DNA from 2 places in the Hydrogenophaga sp. R2 genome. Region 2 is predicted to be linked to the other one. Evidence: predicted binding sites of a transcription regulator. Region 2 holds the regulator's gene; the other holds the start of a gene.
What was found. The regulator LexA, encoded in region 2, represses DNA repair genes until DNA is damaged. The targets are predictions, from matches to a motif close to ACTGTATNNNNATACAGT.
Positions count from the first base shown of each region.

Region 1: a site for LexA is predicted at 1,325-1,342, ahead of WD026_RS07520 (DNA topoisomerase IV subunit B). Genes of this name have one in related genera too.

Region 1 is NZ_JBBHZN010000001.1:1,547,287-1,550,650, reverse strand. It holds gene WD026_RS07530 (hypothetical protein) at 1-47, opposite strand, end outside; gene WD026_RS07525 (MFS transporter) at 44-1,267, opposite strand; gene WD026_RS07520 (DNA topoisomerase IV subunit B) at 1,376-3,343, shown strand; gene parC (DNA topoisomerase IV subunit A) at 3,343-3,364, shown strand, end outside.
Region 2 is NZ_JBBHZN010000001.1:716,484-719,847, reverse strand. It holds gene WD026_RS03495 (asparaginase) at 1-817, opposite strand, end outside; gene lexA (transcriptional repressor LexA) at 880-1,560, shown strand; gene WD026_RS03485 (hypothetical protein) at 1,792-2,118, shown strand; gene WD026_RS03480 (D-2-hydroxyacid dehydrogenase family protein) at 2,168-3,175, shown strand; gene WD026_RS03475 (hypothetical protein) at 3,194-3,364, opposite strand, start outside.

The DNA of each region.
Region 1 (3,364 bases), 830 kb from region 2:
GCTGCGATCAGCAGCCGGCTCAGCAGGGTGGCGGCCTGCAACTTCATGCCGAGGCTCCGGCCGCTTGCGGCGCGCGCGCAATCGGCGCTTCGCGCACCGGCAGGTTGATCAGGCCGGCAAAGATGCCGAGCGCGATCGAGATGTACCAGACGATGTCGTAGCTGCCGGTCTGGTCGTACAGCACGCCGCCCAGCCACACGCCCATGAAGCTGCCGATCTGGTGGCTGAAGAACACGAAGCCGCCCAGCATGGACAGGTGGGCCACGCCGAAGATCTGTGCCACCGTGGCGTTGGTGGGCGGCACGGTGGACAGCCACAGCAGGCCCATGAAGGCCGAGAAGATATAGACGCTGGTGGGCGTGAGCGGTGCCCACAGGAAGACCGCGATCACGGCGGCCCGGGCAAAGTAGATGAAGGCCAGGATGTGCTTCTTGGCCATGCGCTGGCCCAGCGAGCCGGCCATGTAGGTGCCCACCACGTTGAACAGGCCGATCAGCGCCAGGGCGTAGCTGGCCACCTGCGGCGACAGGCCGTTGTCCTTGAGGTAGCTGGGCATGTGCACGCCGATGAACACCACCTGGAAGCCGCACACGAAATAGCCCGCCATCAGCAGCTGGAAGCTGCGGTAGCCGAAGGCCTCGCGCAGGGCCTGGCCGATGGTCTGTCCGCGCTGGACCGACTGGCCGCCAGCAAAGCCGGGTTCGCGCAGGCCCCAGGCCAGGGGGGCGATCAGCAGCACGGCCACACCCAGCACCAGCAGGGCGTTCTGCCAGCCCAGCTGGGCGATCAGCGCGCCTTCCACCGGCACCATGAGGAACTGGCCGAACGAGCCGGCTGCCGCCGCCACGCCCATGGCCCACGAACGCTTCTCGGCCGGGATCTGCCGGCCGATCACACCGTAGATGACCGCGTAGGTGGTGCCGGCCTGCGCGGCGCCGATGAGCACGCCGGTGGTCAGGGCAAAGCCCAGCGGCGTGGTGGTGAGCGCCATGCCGGCCAGGCCCAGGCCGTACAGGATGGAGCCGCCCACCAGCACCCTGAACGCGCCGAAACGGTCGGCCGCCATGCCGGCAAAGATGCCGCAGAAGCCCCAGGCCAGGTTCTGGATGGCCATGGCGAAGGCGAAGTTCTCGCGCGTCCAGCCCTGGGCCTGCGTGATGGGTTGCAGCCACAGGCCGAAGCCGTGGCGGATGCCCATCGACAGGGTGACGATGAGTGCGCCGCAGGCCAGCACCTGCAGGGGGGAAAGGCGGGGGGCGGAGGTCATGCCGCGATTGTGCCGCGCCGCAGCAATCGGCGCTTGTCGCACGCGCTGCTGGCCGTATCTGGATGGATATCCAGTGTTTTGGGGCCGGCGTGCTTACAATCCGCGCCCATGGCAAACACCCCTTCGACCTATTCCGAAGGCTCCATCCGCGTCCTCAAGGGGCTGGAGCCGGTCAAGCAGCGGCCGGGCATGTACACCCGCACCGACAACCCGCTGCACATCATCCAGGAAGTGCTCGACAACGCGGCCGACGAGGCCCTGGCCGGGCATGGCAAGAAGATCAAGGTCACCCTGCACGTCGACGGTTCGGTCAGCGTGGAGGACGATGGCCGCGGCATCCCCTTCGGCCTGCACCCCGAAGAGAACGCGCCGGTGGTCGAGCTGGTGTTCACCCGGCTGCATGCCGGCGGCAAGTTCGACAAGGGCCAGGGCGGCGCCTACAGCTTCTCCGGCGGCCTGCACGGCGTGGGTGTGAGCGTGACCAACGCGCTGTCCACCCGGCTGGAGGTGACCAGCTTCCGCGACGGCCAGGTGGCCCGGCTGGCCTTTGCCGGTGGCGACGTGAGCGAGCCGCTGCAGGTGGCCCCGCGCGGCGAGGGTGACCGCAAGCAGGGCACCACGGTGCGCGCCTGGCCCGATGCGAAGTACTTCGACTCGGCAGCCTTGCCCATCGGCGAGCTCACCCACCTGCTGCGCAGCAAGGCGGTGCTGATGCCCGGCGTGCAGGTCACGCTGGTGAACGAGAAGACCAAGGACACCCAGAGCTGGCTCTACAAGGGCGGCCTGCGCGACTACCTGCAGCAGACGCTGAGCGCCGACCCGGTCATTCCGCTGTTCGAAGGCGAGGGCTATGCCGACAGCCGCGACGACAGCTTTGCCGAAGGCGAGGGCGCTGCGTGGTGCGTGGCCTTCACCGAAGACGGCGCCCCGGTGCGCGAGAGCTACGTCAACCTCATTCCCACCAGCGCCGGCGGCACCCACGACAGCGGCCTGCGCGACGGCCTGTTTCAGGCGGTCAAGGGCTTCATCGAACTGCATGCGCTGCTGCCCAAGGGCGTGAAGCTGCTGCCCGAAGATGTGTTCGCCCGCGCCTCGTATGTGCTGAGCGCCAAGGTGCTGGACCCGCAGTTCCAGGGCCAGGTGAAGGAGCGGCTGAACTCGCGCGATGCGGTGCGCCTGGTGTCGGCCTATGTGAAGCCGGCGCTCGAACTCTGGCTCAACCAGCACGTGGACTACGGCCGCAAGCTGGCCGAACTGGCCATCAAGGCGGCCCAGACCCGCCAGCGCGCCGGCCAGAAGGTGGAAAAGCGCAAGGGCAGCGGCGTGGCCGTGCTGCCCGGCAAGCTGACCGACTGCGAGAGCCGCGACATCGCCCACAACGAGGTCTTCCTGGTCGAGGGCGACTCGGCCGGCGGCAGCGCCAAGATGGGCCGCGACAAGGAATGCCAGGCCATCCTGCCGCTGCGCGGCAAGGTGCTCAACACCTGGGAGGTCGAGCGCGACCGGCTGTTCGCCAACACCGAGATCCACGACATCGCCGTGGCCATCGGCGTCGACCCTCACGGCCCGAACGACACGCCCGACCTCTCGGGTCTGCGTTACGGCAAGGTCTGCATCCTGTCGGACGCCGACGTGGACGGCTCGCACATCCAGGTGCTGCTGCTCACCCTGTTCTTCCGCCACTTTCCCAAGCTGATCGAGGCCGGCCATGTGTACGTGGCCCGCCCGCCGCTGTTCCGGGTGGACATACCGGCGCGCGGCAAGAAGCCGGCGGCCAAGGTGTACGCGCTCGACGAAGGCGAGCTGCAGTCCATCCTGGACAAGGCCGCCAAGGACGGCGTGGCGCGCGAGAAGTGCCAGATCAGCCGCTTCAAGGGCCTGGGCGAGATGAGCGCCGAACAGCTCTGGGACACCACCCTCAACCCCGACACCCGCCGGCTCATGCCGGTCACCCTGGGCGGCCGCGACTTCGCCGCCACCGAAGCCCTGATGACCCAGCTCATGGGCAAGGGTGAAGCCGCGGCCCGCCGCGACCTGATGGAACTGCATGGCGACTCGGTGGAGATCGATATCTGATGTCTGACGTGAACAACCCCG
Region 2 (3,364 bases):
CCGCCTGCAGGCGCTCGTGCAGCGAACCGTTGCCGGTGCCTGCCACCACGATGCCCCGGCAGGCCTGATCGGGCGAATGGGCGGCCTGCATCACCAGGGCGTCCACCAGCCCGCCATCGGCATCGGCATGGCTGGTCACCCAGGCCACACGGGGCAGCGCGCGCAGGGCCGCAAACCGGTCTGCGGCCGCCTGGTCCAGGCCTTCAGGCGCGGCGGCAGGCCAGTCGCGAAAGCGCCGCAGCCGCCCCTCCTCCACCACGCCCAGCGGGCCGGCCTCGCCCGAGGAAAACGGCTGCACCCGGTACGGATGCACCTTGGCCACATCCTTGGCCAGGTGCGCCTGACCGCCGCACACCACGCTCACGCCGCAGGCCCCGGGCGCCTGCACCACGGCCAGGGCGTCGGACAGGTTCTGCGGGCCATCGGGCGACACCGCGGTGGCCGGCCGCATGGCGCAGGTCAGCACCACCGGCCTGGCCGGGCGCAACAGGCGCTGCAGCAGCCACGCGGTTTCCTCGATCGTGTCGGTGCCGTGCGTGATCACCACACCGGCCACCTCGGGCCGCTGCAGGTGCGCCACCAGCCGGGCCACCAGCGCCTGCCACACCGGCAGCGTCATGTCCTTGCTGTTGATCTGGGCCACCTGCTCCACATCCACCGCCTGATCAGCCCAGGCCGGCAACCCGGCCAGCAGCTCCTGCACCGGCACCTGGCCGGCCTTGTAGCCCACGTTGTCGCCGGCCACGGTGGCACGCCCGGCAATGGTGCCGCCGGTGCCCAGAATGACGATGCGACGCGGCTGTGCTGAATCCGACACTTGTCAAACCCTTCCCAACTGGTTAAAAATACAGGCACTGTACAAACACACAGGACCACACCATGTTCGACAGCAGTGCTCCCAAGCTGACGGCCCGCCAGCAACAGATCCTGGAACTCATCCAGTCGGCCATTGCCCGCACCGGGGCACCGCCGACCCGGGCCGAGATCGCCAGCGAACTGGGCTTCAAGTCGGCCAACGCCGCCGAAGAACACCTGCAGGCGCTGGCCCGCAAGGGCGTCATCGAACTGGTCAGCGGCACTTCACGCGGCATCCGGCTGCGCAGTGTCGATCTGCAGAGTATCAACCAGAGCCGCAGCCGCCAGCTCAACCTGCCGCTGCCGGGCCTGTCGCAGCTGTCCCTGCCCCTGATTGGCCGCGTGGCGGCCGGTTCGCCCATCCTGGCGCAGGAGCATGTGGACCAGACCTACCAGGTCGAAAGCAGCCTGTTCCAGCGCACGCCCGACTACCTGCTGCGGGTGCGCGGCATGTCCATGCGCGACGTCGGCATCATGGACGGCGACCTGCTGGCGGTGCAGTCCACCCGCGAAGCCAAGAACGGCCAGATCGTGGTGGCGCGTCTGGGCGAGGACGTGACCGTCAAGCGCTTCATGAAGCAGGCCGGGCACATCGAGCTGCGGGCCGAAAACCCCGACTACCCCACCATCGTGGTGGAGCCGGGCGAACCCTTCGAGATCGAAGGTCTGGCCGTCGGCCTCATCCGCAACAGCTTCCAGATCTGACCGCCGTCGGCGGACTGTCGTCCTCGCAGGTGGCGGGCGCTGGTGGCTGTTGCCGCCGGCCCTGCGAGGCCCGACACACCGATCAATCCTGCCTGTGTTCAACCTCCAACGGAGATTCACATGGGACTTTTCTTCTCTGCACGCAGCTGGCGCGCACCGCTGCAACTGATCGACTGCTGGCTGCCGGAACCTGGTGCCGCCAGCCTCGCACGGCAACACGCGCAAGGCAGCATGCCGATACGCCCTGCCACCGGGCAGACCTCGGCCACGGTGCAGCGGTTCGCCCGGGCGGGCTGGCTGGGACGGCCGGCGGCCAACGCCCCGCGGCTGGACGACCCGACCGACCCGCATGGTGGCCCGGCCTCGGCCAGCCAGCCCGGCGGTGCCGTACAAACAAGCCAGCAGAGGGGCCAGCAGAAGGGCCAGCACACAGCCCAGCGCACGGCGGCTCGCCGCGGCGCCGGCGCCCGCTTGGTGCTCTCAGGGCGCATGGACCAGGTGTGTGCCGAACTGGAGCGTCTGGCCGCCCAGGAAGAGGCGCTGCAACGCGCCGCCTGAAGGCCCGCACAGCCCGGTCCGGTTCCGACCGGCGGGCACAATACGGGTCATGAACATCGTGATCCTCGACGACTACCAGGACGCCGTGCGCAAGCTGGCCTGCGCAGACAAGCTGGAACCCTACCCGGCCAAGGTATTCACCAACACGGTCAAGGGCGTCGGTCAGTTGTCCATCCGCCTGCGGGATGCCGACATCCTGGTGCTCATCCGCGAGCGCACCCAGATCACGCGGCAGCTGATCGAAAAGCTGCCGCGCCTCAAGCTGATCGCCCAGACCGGCAAGGTCGGCGCCCATGTGGACGTGGCCGCCTGCACCGAGCGCGGCATTGCCGTGGCCGAGGGCGTGGGCTCGCCGGTGTCCACCGCCGAGCTCACCTGGGCGTTGATCATGGCGTCCATGCGGCGGATTCCGCAGTACGTGTCCAACCTCAAGCATGGGGCCTGGCAGCAGTCGGGGCTCAAGTCGTCGGCCATGCCGGCCAACTTCGGCATCGGCATGGTGCTGCGGGGCAAGACCCTGGGCATCTGGAGCTTCGGGCGCATCGGCGAAATCGTGGCGGGCTATGGCCGCGCCTTCGGCATGCGGGTCATCGTCTGGGGCAGCGAGGACGCACGCGCCCGCGCGGCAGCCCAGGGCTACGAGATTGCCGCGGGCCGCGATGCGCTGTTCGAGCAGTCCGACGTGCTGTCGCTGCACCTGCGGCTGGCCCCCGGCAACCACGGCTGCGTGACGCTGGACGACCTGAGCCGCATGAAACCCACGGCCCTGCTGGTGAACACCTCGCGGGCCGAACTGATCGAGCCGGAAGCGCTGCTGACCGCGCTCAACCGGGGACGGCCGGGGCTGGCCGCCGTGGACGTGTTCGAGTCCGAGCCCATCCTGCAGGGCCACGCCCTGCTGCGGCTGGAGAACTGCATCTGCACGCCCCACATCGGCTATGTGGAGCAGGACAGCTACGAGCTGTATTTCGGCTCCGCGTTCGACAACGTGGTGAACTTCATCAAGGGCACCCCGACCAACATCGTCAATCCGGGCGCCCTGCAGGTCCGGCGCTGAGCCGGCACGACCACCCCGTCAGGGGCGTGCGGGTGGCTGGGTAGGCCGGCCTTCGCCGTCGTCACCGTCCGGGTGGCTGCCAGGCGCCGGCACGGCGCGCGAGGCGCTGATCGGCGCGCTGCCGGTACCGGCCTTGTCGAAGTCGAACACCTCGAAATCGATCAGGCCGTCGTTGGCCTTGTCGGCCGC